Linked DNA regions of Stieleria varia. The protein of the gene in region 1 binds, or shares a complex with, the protein of each later gene. Links are inferred from orthologs where the notes say so. Each region holds a gene or a part of one and is shown in the gene's direction. Other genes may lie near its edges.

Region 1 (6,042 bases):
AGCTGAACTCTCGCGATCGACAGAGCACAGGTGCTATCGCCCCTTCAATTGATTGACACCCAGAGTATTTCGGATGGCCTTTCTGTCGACCAACGCGGGAACACCTGGAGCCAGCCGGTTCGAGTTGACCGAATCGGAAACCACCATCGGTCGACACCCGGACTGCCACATCGTGGTCGATGCCGGGGCGGTCAGTCGATTTCATGCCAAGGTCACACGCGAGGGCGGCAACTTTTCTGTCCTCGACTTGGGCAGCCGAAACGGAACGTACCTCAACGGCCAGTTGCTTCAGAACGCTCAATCGCTGCACGAAGGTGACCGGATCCGAATCAGCGACGTCGAGTTGGTCTTTCATCATTTGGCGACGCCGGCATTTGCCAGCAGTAGCTCGAACTCAGAAATGACCTTCGACGGCTCCAGTTTCGGCGTCATGATGGTCGACGACGAACCGGACTCCGATTCGATGGTGCCCGCCAGTCGCGTTGAGTACAAAAGCTCCGCCGACGGACTGATGGTTCGCGCGACCGCCGAAGCCAAGTTGGACGCGTTGACCGAAATCAGTCGACACATGGCTAACGTGCAAGCCGTCGACGAGGTGCTGCCGAAAGTCCTCGACAGTTTGTTTGTGATCTTCCCCTCCGCCGACCGCGGCTTTGTCGTGATGGAAGGCGACAAGGGCGATCTGGTCACTCGCTTCGTTCGCACTCGTGCGGTGAGAGACGAAACAGAGACGGTTCGCATCAGCCGAACGATCGTTCGCAAAGTCATGAGCAGCGGCGAAGCCATCCTGTCCTTCGACGCGATGGAGGACAGTCGATTCGACAACAGCGAGTCCATCTCGGATTTTTCCATCAAAAGTATGATCTGCGCCCCGCTGACCGATGGCGAAGGGCGAGCGTTCGGAGCCATTCAAATCGACTCCACGCAGGGCCGCGGGCAGTTTGTCGAAAAAGACATTGACCTGCTCTCCGGCGTCGCCGCGCAAGCAGGCATTCTGATCCACAACGCCAAGATGCACGAACAAGCATTGCATCAACGCGAAGTCGAACAGGATTTGAAATTGGCGACTGAAGTCCAGCAGGCGTTCTTGCCGCAATCGCCGCCCGACGCGCCAGGCTTTTGCGTTGCCAGTCACTATCAAGCCGCCAACCACATCGGTGGCGACTACTTCGATTACATCCATTTCGGTGACGGACGCGTTGGCATCGTGGTCGCCGACGTGGTCGGGCACGGTGTTGCGGCCGCCATGTTCATGGCCAAGCTGTCGGCAGAGACACGGTTTTGTTTGGCAAGTGATCATGACGTGGCCCGCGCGGTCGAGCGATTGAACGATCGCATGAGCCGACTGGAGGTCGAACGCTTCGTGACGTTCCTGCTGATCGTCGTTGACCCTGCGAATCCCAATGTGACGATTGTCAACGCCGGCCACATGGCACCGGTCATGCGTAAGGCTTGCGATGGTTCGATCGAAGAACCAGGTGAAGAAGAATCCGGATTGCCGATCGCGATCGATACCGGCATGGACTACGAAGCCGTCGAGGTGCTGGTCGAAGCCGGTGATGTGCTGGTGATGTACACCGATGGCGTCAACGAAGCCATGGACGCCGAAGACAACGAGTTCGGCATGGAGGCGGTTCGGGAAATCACGCGTAAGGGTGGATCCGCCGAAGAGATCTGTGGGCGGATTGTGCAAGCGGTTCATCAGCACATCGGGGCAGCTCCCCCCTTTGATGACATGTGCTTGGTCGTCATCGAGCGGACCGAGAATCCGAAAACCGCCGTCGCGGTCGGCGTTGAAACCGTCGATGAGGACGTGATCGAAACCGTGCTTTGACCAGACAGCTGTGATTAGCCTGGGCTATAAAGCGCTGGGGTTGTGGCTGGACTGCTCAAAGTTTGGTGTTGTTTCTTTTTGGATTTGCGCAAGTTTATGTCCCTGCTGCCGGCGCAGCTGGTGGCCCCAGTGAGCCTCAGGCGCTAGCCGTGGGCCTGAGGCGGATTGTGGTGCCGGCCCACGGCTAGCGTCTGAGGCTCATTTTGATTGCGATGCATGGAACAAAAACATGGACTGAAAAAACAATGTCAACACCAGACTTTGAGCAGTCCAGTCGAAATCGAACACCACCATCCGCCCAAACGCAAATCCTACTGTTACCCTTTGTATCGACTGAATCTGTCAAAAACTTGGAAGGGCACCCCCGATGACCTCTGACAAACGACGGTTCATTGTCCGTTTCACAGGGCACGTTCAGGGAGTCGGGTTCCGCGCCACCGCCGTCGGGCATGCGAGAGGTTTGGGCGTCCATGGATTCGTGCGAAACGAACCAGATGGCAGCGTGCTGCTGGACGCTGATGGCCCACCAGGCGACTTGCGTGAACTGGTGCGAAGGATCAAAACAACGATGGGTGACCGGATTGATTTCGCAGACGTTCAACAGGCGGAACCGTTGGGGCGTGAGGGCGGCTTGGTCATCCGCTGGTGACCCGCCATTCGCATCGATGCCCAAATCGATCAAACTCGCACCATGACTTCGCCATCGCTCCCTGTCGTTCGCAAACTGCCGCCCGGTTTTGACGTGGCCGTCGCGTTTGATCGACTGGGTGACATGCCACGTCGAATCTGGCTCGATTCGAATACTGCGGCAAACACGGGACAGCTAAGTGAGGCAGCAAGCATCGATCCTGCGGCTAGCGTTCAAGACACACCTCGTGGTCGCTACTCGTTTCTGGCCGCCGATCCGGTGCGAACGCTGGACGTTCATGCCGGTGCCCCCGCCCCGTGGGACGACTTTCAAGTCCTGGCCAAGTCATTGCCCCCAACGAACGCTCCCGAGTTGCCGCCATTTCAAGGAGGCATCGCCGGCCTGATCGGATACGAAGCCGGCACGTGGTTGGAAAATGTCGGCACCAGTCGAATCGATGACCTGCCCACCCCTGCAATCTCACTGGGCGTTTATGACTGGGTCATTGCCGTCGATCACATCAACGGGGAAGCTTGGCTCGTCAGCCAAGGTCTCGGTGCAGACGACGAAAGCCAGCGCGAGACGGCCGCCCGGCAACGTGCGGATGCCGTGATGCGGTGCCTTGAGAGTTCGAACGACGCAACGCCGGCGTACGGCAAATCCGCAGGAAAGGCTTTGAGCGTTCTCGCGAAACCGACCAACCAGTTTGCCACTCAGCACACCGGAGTGACCAGCAGTTTTACCGGGGCCGGTTTCCGCGGTGCCGTCGCCGACATTGTTCAGCGGATTCGGGGCGGCGATTGCTTCCAAGTCAACCTGGCCCAACGACTACTTCGCCAAGCGGATTGTTGTTCGAGCGAGCTTTACCATCGACTTCGCAAGGCCAACCCCGCGCCGATGAGTGGTTATTACGACGGCGGCGACTTTCAAGTGCTCAGCAGTTCGCCCGAGGGGTTCTTGCAAGTCCGTGGCGGCCGAGTCGAAACCCGGCCGATCAAGGGAACCGTACCAAGGACCGGCGACGATCGACGTGACGAGGAACTTGCCCAGCAGCTACGTGAAAGCAAAAAGGACCACGCCGAGAACGTGATGATCGTCGACTTGATGCGAAACGACTTGTCGCGGGTTTGTGAAGACGACAGCGTGGAAGTCGAAAAGCTGTGCAAAGTCGAGCGGTATCGCTATGTGCAGCATCTCGTTTCCGTCGTCACCGGCCGTTTGCGTGCCGATCAGGACGTCGTCGATCTCCTGCGTGCCTGTTTCCCCGGCGGCAGCATCACGGGGGCACCAAAAATCGAAGCCATGAAGACGATCGCCACTCTGGAGCCCAATCCGAGAGGCCCGTACTGTGGCTCGTTGGGCTACATCAGTTGCGGAGGCAATGCAGACTTCAATATCTTGATTCGGACCATCACGGCCACACGCGGCTATTGGCAAATCCCTGTGGGCGGCGGAATCACCGCTCGTAGCGAGCCGGCGGGCGAAGAAGCCGAGACGTGGTCCAAAGCCGAGGGAATGCTGCGTGCGGTTCAAATCCACGATGGAACATAGAAATTGTCCGCAACCAAGTTCCCCGATGAGCCACAACTCCTGAACGGCCACCCCCATCCCCGCGGCGAAAAATCCTTGTTCAAGGTGTAGCCAAATCACGATGCAATCGATACATTGAGGGCTGAGATGAGACGTCGCTGCTTTCCAGTTTGCCGGCTCCATCAAAAAACAAACCCGCCCTTGTAGCTCAGTTGGTAGAGCAACGGACTCTTAATCCGTGGGTCGTAGGTTCGAGCCCTACCGGGGGTACTGTCTGAAAAAGCCACCACATCACGTGGTGGCTTTTTTTGTCGCCCGTCGTTGGCCCCGTCCTGCTGATGTACCGGCTTCAGCCGGCGATTTCCCCGCCTCGTATTATCGTCCGCTCGTGCGAGCCAGCCGGATTTCAGGTCGACAAGTCATTCCCACACAACGAAGCATCCCATGAATCGGTTCTTCTCCATTGCTCTGTTGTGCGTCGTGGCTTGCGGATGTGGCGGCGAACGATCCAAACCGGAAACGCTCGTCGATTCGGGCTACGACCAACAGGAGATGGACGACGCGATTGCAAAGGCCCGCAGCGAAGTCGATTCCTTCATCACCGAGCTATCCGCTCCCACTGGCACGGATCACGCCGTGAAAGCCCCGATCACGGATGACGGCCAGACCGAGCATTTTTGGCTCACCGAAGTTTCTTTTCAGAACGGCGAGTTCAAAGGAACGATCAATAACGATCCTGGAATCGTCAACAATGTCCAGATCGGCCAAGAGTGGACGATCAAGAAGTCGGAGATCTCGGACTGGATGTTCATGCGTGACGACAAGATGCACGGCAACTACACCATGCGTCCCTTGCTGAAGACGCTGCCAGAGGAAGAAGCCGCGATGTACCGTTCTCTGCTCGCCGACCCCTGATCCAGGTCAGCACGATGGTGATCTCATCTGCCTTTTCTAGCCCCTGGTCCGATTCATTTCGCAGTTGTCGGTGCAGAACTTCACTCGCCAAATCACTCACTCTTTGAGCCGGTTCATTTCGCGATCAACAAGCGGTCGCGAAGCCAGGTGGAAACGATTTGGCATGAGTTGAAACGCATACAGCTTAATCTGCTTCGTCGGCGCGACATGGCCTGGTATTGCGAGGTCGCTGCGATCAAGAAGTCCCCGATAAATCCGAACGCCCCACCCATCAAAGAGTCCTGCCCTCTTTGATATCGGGGTAGCGTTCAAGCATGAGGTGTACCTCTATCGGCTGCAACGGAGATCGCCAAAACGGCGTGCTTGAGATCGCCCCCATCTTCAAGAACTGAATTGTTCGATCCACAACGCGTCCGTCCCAAAAGGAATACTGGTCGTTGGATATCGCGACGAAGATGTTACCGCTGGAAACGCGATCCGAAAGTTCAGAGCAATCGAGTAGCCTCACGCGAGTCTTAGCACCAAGATGCGACAGCCCAATCTCCAGTGACGGAGCGAACGTCGAGAAGATGCCCTGCGGTGGCGCCGGCAAGTCATCGACAAACGCTCTATGATCTTCGTGGAAGAAACGAAACTCTGACGCATCACAACGCGATATGGAATTCGTGGGGACAGAGCACTTTGCTGGGGAGTTCAGCATCAGTTCTATCAGCCTGCGTTGAGCAAATGCAAAGTGTTCTGTCCCCGGTTACGCCCCCCGGTTATGCCCGCGTCGCCACATCCTGCGAATCACCCCCGTCCCCTTTTGTTTTCGTCCCCTTTTGTTTTGCTGCCCGTCGCCATCACCAGCAGCGACTTCCGTTCGTTGTCCTTTTCAAACGACTCGCCGATTCGCCGGATCGCGCGGGTTTGGTAATAGCGTTCCACAATCGTGTCGTCGATCGTCGCCGAAGCCAAATCACGGCGACTACTGCGTCGTTGGATCAGCAGTTCCAACTCCGCTTTCTTGTAGAAGCCCTGAACTCGGCGCGGGGCGTACATGGCATCGTCCCAAATCCAATGTTCGTACCCGTTGGAGTAGAAAATGATTGGTCGCTGGCCATACCTTGCTTCCAGGCAATCGGCATACAGCTTT
Region 2 (5,998 bases), 1.4 Mb from region 1 along the record:
GTCGTTGCTCCGCCGCGGCAAGCCGGTTGACTTTGTCGCGGCCAGAATGATTCGCATCATGCCGGTGTTTTTCATGATGATCCTCGCCAACCTGTGGATCATGCAGTACGCGCCGTTGAACTCACAACCGGTAACCACCGGGCAATTTGCGGCCAACATGACCTTACTGCCTCGCGTCTTGGGCTACGAATGCTTGGACCCGGTGATGTGGACATTGCAGATTGAGATGATGTTCTACTTCACTCTCGTCACCATGTTCCGCTTCGGCGCTCTGCGGCGATACTTCGTCGGCTGGGGCAGCCTGCTGGTCCTGTCCTACTTTGTCTGCCCAACGCTTGATGGCGTTGCGGCCGAGAATCAGAGCACGACTTGGTTTGCCGCAGCGACAGCGCTCAGACGTTTGATGCTGCTTGATTTCGTGCCGCTCTTTGCCATCGGTTTTTTGTTGTACATGATCAAAACGGACGTCGGCAAGAAGTGGCACAACCTAGTCGGTATCGTGCTGGCCGCCTTTGTGTTCCACAGCATCGATCACGGCAAGCACAACCCGGCTGCCACCGCACTGATCGTGGGCTTGGTCGCAGCCAGCGCTTATGGCATCGTTCCTCTGCTGCGGATTCGCCCGCTGGTTTTCATCAGCACGATCTCGTACGCAATCTACCTGTGCCACAACAATCTTGGCTGCGTCCTGATCCGTCGATTCGATTCGATCGGGTATCCACCTGTCGTCTGTTTCCTGCTGACAATCGTCTTTTCCGTTTGCGTCGCAGTCTTGGTCACCAATTGGATCGAAGGCCCGATTACGAAACTGCTACGAACGGGTTGGGAACGATACCGACGCAAAGAAAGCAGCGCATCGGTTCAGCCAGCCGTTGAATAACGGTTGCTGAATAACGGTTGTTTTGGATCACAACAGAGCCGATGCGACCAAAACCTTATCGCACCCTGCGGTGAGATAGGACTCCACATCCTCGTCGCTGCGTACTCCGCCACCACTGACGATCCGTGTGGAGGATTGTTTGGCAACCTCTTTTAGACCGCGACACAGTTCGACTCCGCGCGCGGATTGCCCAGTTCCGACGGTCGAAACATCCAGCGGCAAAATCCATCCCAGTGAATTTCGTTGGCATGCGGCAAGCCAATCGGCTTGGTTGCCTGAGCGCGAAACGAACTGGCCGTTGCGAAAATCCATGCTCAAGCAAATCCGTGAGGGCGAAATCTGACTGACGAATCGCTCCAGGCAGCCGATGCCAGCAACACATTCGGTCGCGATGATGGGTATCAAACAAGCAAATTGCGTTGTCCAAGTCACGATCGATTCCAATGCCTGCCCGCTGCGCCATCCTGAATCCCAAAAAAGCGCTGTCGGACTCCAGTCAATCTCACTGAGCAATCGCTCGACGCAGTCGGTTTGTGGCTTGCCCGATGTGATGCCATCCAGGTCCGCGAGATAGAGTTGGCGAATGCCAAGTCTACCATAGAGACTGGCCAGAGCGACAAAATCGCCGTCGATGATTTCGCCACGAGCGATGGCGATTGGACGATAGTCGTCACGCTTGCCCGCTACCGCATGCACGGCTTGACCGGACTTGAGATCGATCACTCCGACCAGTTTGCCGATGGTCTCCGGTCGGAATGGAGCGGCAGAATCATCGGGCACGCGAGAAGTTGATTCTGGGAAATCTGAGTCGCGATGCTCACGCTTACTGGACACTTACTCTGGCAACGAGAACAACGACTCGACTTTGACGATCGCATAGTCGTCGGGAAAGGTATGGATCGCTTGCACGAGCATCGATTTTCGTCGCGTCTCGATGTTGATGTAGCTCAACGCCCCCATCGCCATTCGTCCGCTGGCGTCAAAGTTATGCAGCAGGCCTTCGGTGGGTTGCTTGCCCAATTGCTGTTGAACCATGAAAAACAGGTCCGGCTCGACCGGTTCCAACTGAAAATGCGTCCGGTAGGTGACTCCGCCGCGGCACGTCTTTCTTTCCGTGCGACTGCCCTTGAGGGCTTGCTTGACCAAACAACGGCGTTTGGGCAAGGGCTGGTGGACTCCGGTGGCGACTTCGCACAAAGTCACCGAACCTGCCCCCGTATCAATGTCCTCTGAATCCGTGTCGCAAAGCGCCTCGATGTCGAAAAGACCGGCATGCTTGGACAGCGGAGAAAGCCCCTTGAGGTCCGCTTGGATCGATTTCGCGTCCTTGGGGCCGGAACTGGGAGCATCAAAACTTCGTCCTGTGGTCTTCCAAGTGATAACATGACCGCAGTTGGTGATGTCGATTTTGGCGTGATACTCACTTCGCTCGATCCGCCGGGTTTGGTGGATGGAGTAAAGTTCTGGGTGGAGGGGCCGGCTAAAAACGTGAAACGCTAGCTCAGCAACTTTGGGGCGAACCGACAGCACAGGAGGATTTCCGAAAAGCGAATATATTGATCGAGAGGGCCGCTTGTGAGCCGTATGACCCACATTCAGTCCCATCGGTGTGAAGGACAACGTACCGCAACAGGCAAGGTAACAGGCAAGGTACCGTAACAGGCAAGTTACCGTAGTAAGTAAGGTACTGTAGCAAGCAAGTTACTGTAGCAAGCAAGTACATGGCCGACGCCTCCTTTGGGCACTCGGCAAATCACCGCACGCATGCCATTATACGCTCTGAGACGGAACAGACTAAAGAGCGTTTGTATCCGCAATGCGAAAGAAAATTTAATTGTTCTACAGCCCCTAATTCCCATTGACATCGCTCGTTTGATTTGCCCCATGGTCATCGTCATCGATAACTACGATTCGTTCACTTACAACCTGGTTCAACGCTTGGGTGAGATCGATGCGGACGCGGACATCCGCGTTTTTCGTAACGATCAAGTCACGCTGAGCGAACTGGATGCGTTGAATCCGTCGCGTCTGATCGTCTCGCCAGGACCATGCACGCCCAATGAAGCGGGTATCAGTGTCGACTGCATCAAACACTTCACGGGCCGCATTCCGATGCTGGGCGTTTGCCTGGGACATCAATCCATCGGCCAAGCGTTCGGTGGCAAGATCATTCGTGCACCACAGTTGATGCACGGCAAGACGGATGAAATCTTTCACGACAACCAGGGCCTGTTCGCCGGCTCCGAAATGCCATTCGTTGCGACACGTTATCACTCGCTGGTCATCGATCCCGATACGTTGCCCGATGAACTCGTCGTTTCCGCGTGGACCGATACCGGCGGCGTTCGGCAAATCATGGGCGTGCGACATCGCCGGCACGCGCTCGAAGGCTGGCAGTTTCACCCCGAGAGCTTTCTCACTCAGCCCGGCATCGCACTGCTAACCCGATTCTTGAAATGGTAAGCCCGCCCAGGTCTCTGACGACGGAACTTTGCTCATGAGGGCACGACTTTGCACCCAGCTGGCAACTTCAAAATCGGCAGTCGGGCTACTGGTCGTGTCATGCATGCTGATCTCCTGTTGTCGCTCGTTGATCGCTCAAGACACAGCGGTGGTGGAGCCCAAGCGAACGACTGCTCAGGAGTTCAACGCCAGCCGAGACCCGGAGAACAAACTCGTTGAACTGGCTTCGCTGCCTGAGCCGCCTGAGTCCATCGCACAACTGCTGCGCGATGCGAAGGTCCAAATCGTGACAGGCGGCAAATCCATGTCAGAGAAAACAAAGTTCGAATCAGCAAGAATGAAACTCGGAGCCGAAACCCGATTTCAGTTGAAGCACCATTATCGCGCCCGTTCTTCATGGCGAATTCGGAACTCGGGTTCCAATGCAGAACTTGTGATCACCGCCCGATTCCTACGGGCCAATCTGATGAAGACCCATGAGGTTTGGTTTCGCATGATGCCTGGGTCGGATGGTTTTTGGGAAAATCCCTTGGTGTTGCACGAACTGGACCACGTTAAGCTTTCCAGCGACAAACGAATCGAAAAATTCTTTGCCGAACAACTCGATCAGAACAAGCTCATCGTGCGTCGTCTCAACGAAGTCGCACCGAATGGCCAACGCGTCAACGATCAACTGATTCAGAGGTTGATCGATGAAGTCGTCCAGGAAGCGTTTGACCAAACCGTTTCGTTGGTCGAAGTTCGCTACAAAGAGCTGGATCGATTGACCAGCCACGGAATCAAACCCGTGCCGGCTGAATCAGACGTTTCCGCTTGGCTAGCCGCAGAGTGAGCCACGACACGTAAGCGGCCGGGCCTGCCGCGTTGCCAGGTGCCTTGCGGCCCATGGCTCACCCTTGCGTTGCCAAATTAGAGCGACTCGGCAGCCTCCAAGTTCCTTGGGTGGGTGCAGCCTTTTTTGACAGCCCAACGCCTTCGATCGCGTTTTCAGCGCGGAGAGTCGAACCACAGTCGCTCGGCTCTCCGGACGTGGAAAACTAATACCGATGGATTCTGCTGCGAACTCGTAAGGCGTTAGCGAGCGAAACGGCTCCGCCCGCTAACGACGTGGAACGTCGAGCGACAGTCGCTACGACTCCATTTTCAACACAGGCAACCGGCCCCGTGTATCGATTTGGTCACGAATCGACTGCGGCGTGTTGTCAGCCGGACGTGGTCGCATGCAGGGCGGCACCTTCGGCGGACGATAGCGACTGCCTTGACGTGTTCCTCGACGCTGGAACTCTTGTTCAATCTCAAGACGCAGGGCAGACTTCTCCAAGCACCACTTCGGCTCGATCAAGTAGTTCGGCGGCGCGTCGCCGCTGACTCGCTCCACAATCGTCTCGGGTGACATCCGTTCCAGGAAATCCACGACGGTTTGCACGTATGCATCGCGCTCCATCATCTGGATCGTCCCCGCTAACACTTCCTCGCCCAACGGGGTGCCTTTGACCGAGTACAGATTGTGCAGCTTGATCGCATCGAATCCCAACCGTGCGACTTCATCCGCCGTCTGCATCATCATCTCATGAGATTCACCGGGGATGCCCAAGATGATATGGACACAGCACTCGAACCCGCGCCCCCGTGCTCGATCAATCGCGTTGATCATGTGCTCGTGACTGTGTGCACGATTCATCCACTGCAACCCAGCGTCGTGCATCGTTTGCATGCCGAATTCCAGCGACACATGATGCCGCAATGCAAGTTCTGACATCAGGTCCAAGACACTGTCGGGAACACAGTCTGGACGTGTCCCGATTGCCAAGCCGACCACATCGTCGCTTCGCCCCAACGCCAACTGATAAACCTCACGCAACTGATCGACAGGAGCGTAAGTGTTTGTCGCCGGCTGAAAGTAAGCGATGAAACCGGCGACGCGATCGTATCGGCGACGTACGCTCTGCATCCCCAGATCCAATTGCTCGCTGACCTGCTGCAGACGAACGCGCCGCGAGGGGCTGAACGATCGGTTGTCGCAAAAATTGCACCCGCCCCGGGCGACCGCACCGTCCACATTGGGACACGTGAACCCGGCGTCGATGCTGACTCGCTGAATGCGTCCCCCAAAACGACGGCGGAGCGAAGCACCAAAAGAATTCATCAACAAGCCTTCATCCTGCCACGCGAGCCGAGAATAAGGGGGCGATCGGTCGTTAGATTCGGAACTGGACACTTTTGTGTGTTGCCAAATGATCGGGGGAGGGCAAAATAGGTAGCAATGCGTCACGCTCGGTGGTCGGTCAAGCTTAACCTGTTGAGCAGGATCCTCGCAGAGGTTGCCTAGCTGTGGGTTTCGTGGATTTCCTTGCTGGGCCGTCGCTGTTCTGGCTGCCGCTTTTCTGGCCGTCACACTTCTGGCCGCCAACCCCTTTGATAATGATGGTTTGAAATTCCGTGAACATACCTGATCCGAACAACGAACTAGAATTCGCCGGCAAATACGGTCAATTGACTCCCACGGGTGGTGGCGACCCGATTCCGCTGCTCAAAGATCGACTGTTGGTCGGTCGTCGAGGCGAAGCCGACATTCAACTGAAGTTCAACAATGTGTCGGGTCAGCATTGTCGCTTGACTTTGGAATACGGGTATTGGTTCGTCCGCGATCTGAAT

Evidence for each region.
Region 2: the proteins of Pla52nx_RS25390 (region 1) and Pla52nx_RS20930 are in contact, whole or in part, in a solved structure (PDB 8RP0), measured with the Escherichia coli proteins. The link is inferred for Stieleria varia from one-to-one orthologs.

Annotation. Positions count from the first base shown.
Region 1 is NZ_CP151726.1:7,590,945-7,596,986, reverse strand. What follows is about bases 1,835-4,769. They hold Pla52nx_RS25390 (anthranilate synthase component I family protein), read left to right. Parts: upstream 1,835-2,525; coding sequence 2,526-4,013; downstream 4,014-4,769. Other genes in these bases: Pla52nx_RS25380 (YegJ family protein), read left to right, coding at 4,437-4,769; Pla52nx_RS25395 (acylphosphatase), read left to right, coding at 2,202-2,483. Also shown: Pla52nx_RS25400 (SpoIIE family protein phosphatase), read left to right, coding at 74-1,834; more of Pla52nx_RS25380, read left to right, coding at 4,770-4,907; Pla52nx_RS25375 (DEAD/DEAH box helicase family protein), read right to left, coding at 5,697-5,903; Pla52nx_RS25370 (DUF4145 domain-containing protein), read right to left, coding at 5,891-6,042. UniProt on the Escherichia coli protein: Part of a heterodimeric complex that catalyzes the two-step biosynthesis of 4-amino-4-deoxychorismate (ADC), a precursor of p-aminobenzoate (PABA) and tetrahydrofolate.
Region 2 is NZ_CP151726.1:6,174,828-6,180,825, forward strand. The notes cover bases 1,663-4,553. They hold Pla52nx_RS20930 (anthranilate synthase component II), read left to right. Parts: upstream 1,663-2,764; coding sequence 2,765-3,343; downstream 3,344-4,553. Other genes in these bases: Pla52nx_RS20925 (DUF2617 domain-containing protein), read right to left, coding at 1,715-2,410; Pla52nx_RS20935 (hypothetical protein), read left to right, coding at 3,447-4,175; Pla52nx_RS20940 (TIGR01212 family radical SAM protein), read right to left, coding at 4,473-4,553. In the rest of the region: Pla52nx_RS20915 (acyltransferase family protein), read left to right, coding at 1-880; Pla52nx_RS20920 (HisA/HisF-related TIM barrel protein), read right to left, coding at 908-1,660; more of Pla52nx_RS20940, read right to left, coding at 4,554-5,489; Pla52nx_RS20945 (FHA domain-containing protein), read left to right, coding at 5,783-5,998. UniProt on the Escherichia coli protein: Part of a heterodimeric complex that catalyzes the two-step biosynthesis of 4-amino-4-deoxychorismate (ADC), a precursor of p-aminobenzoate (PABA) and tetrahydrofolate.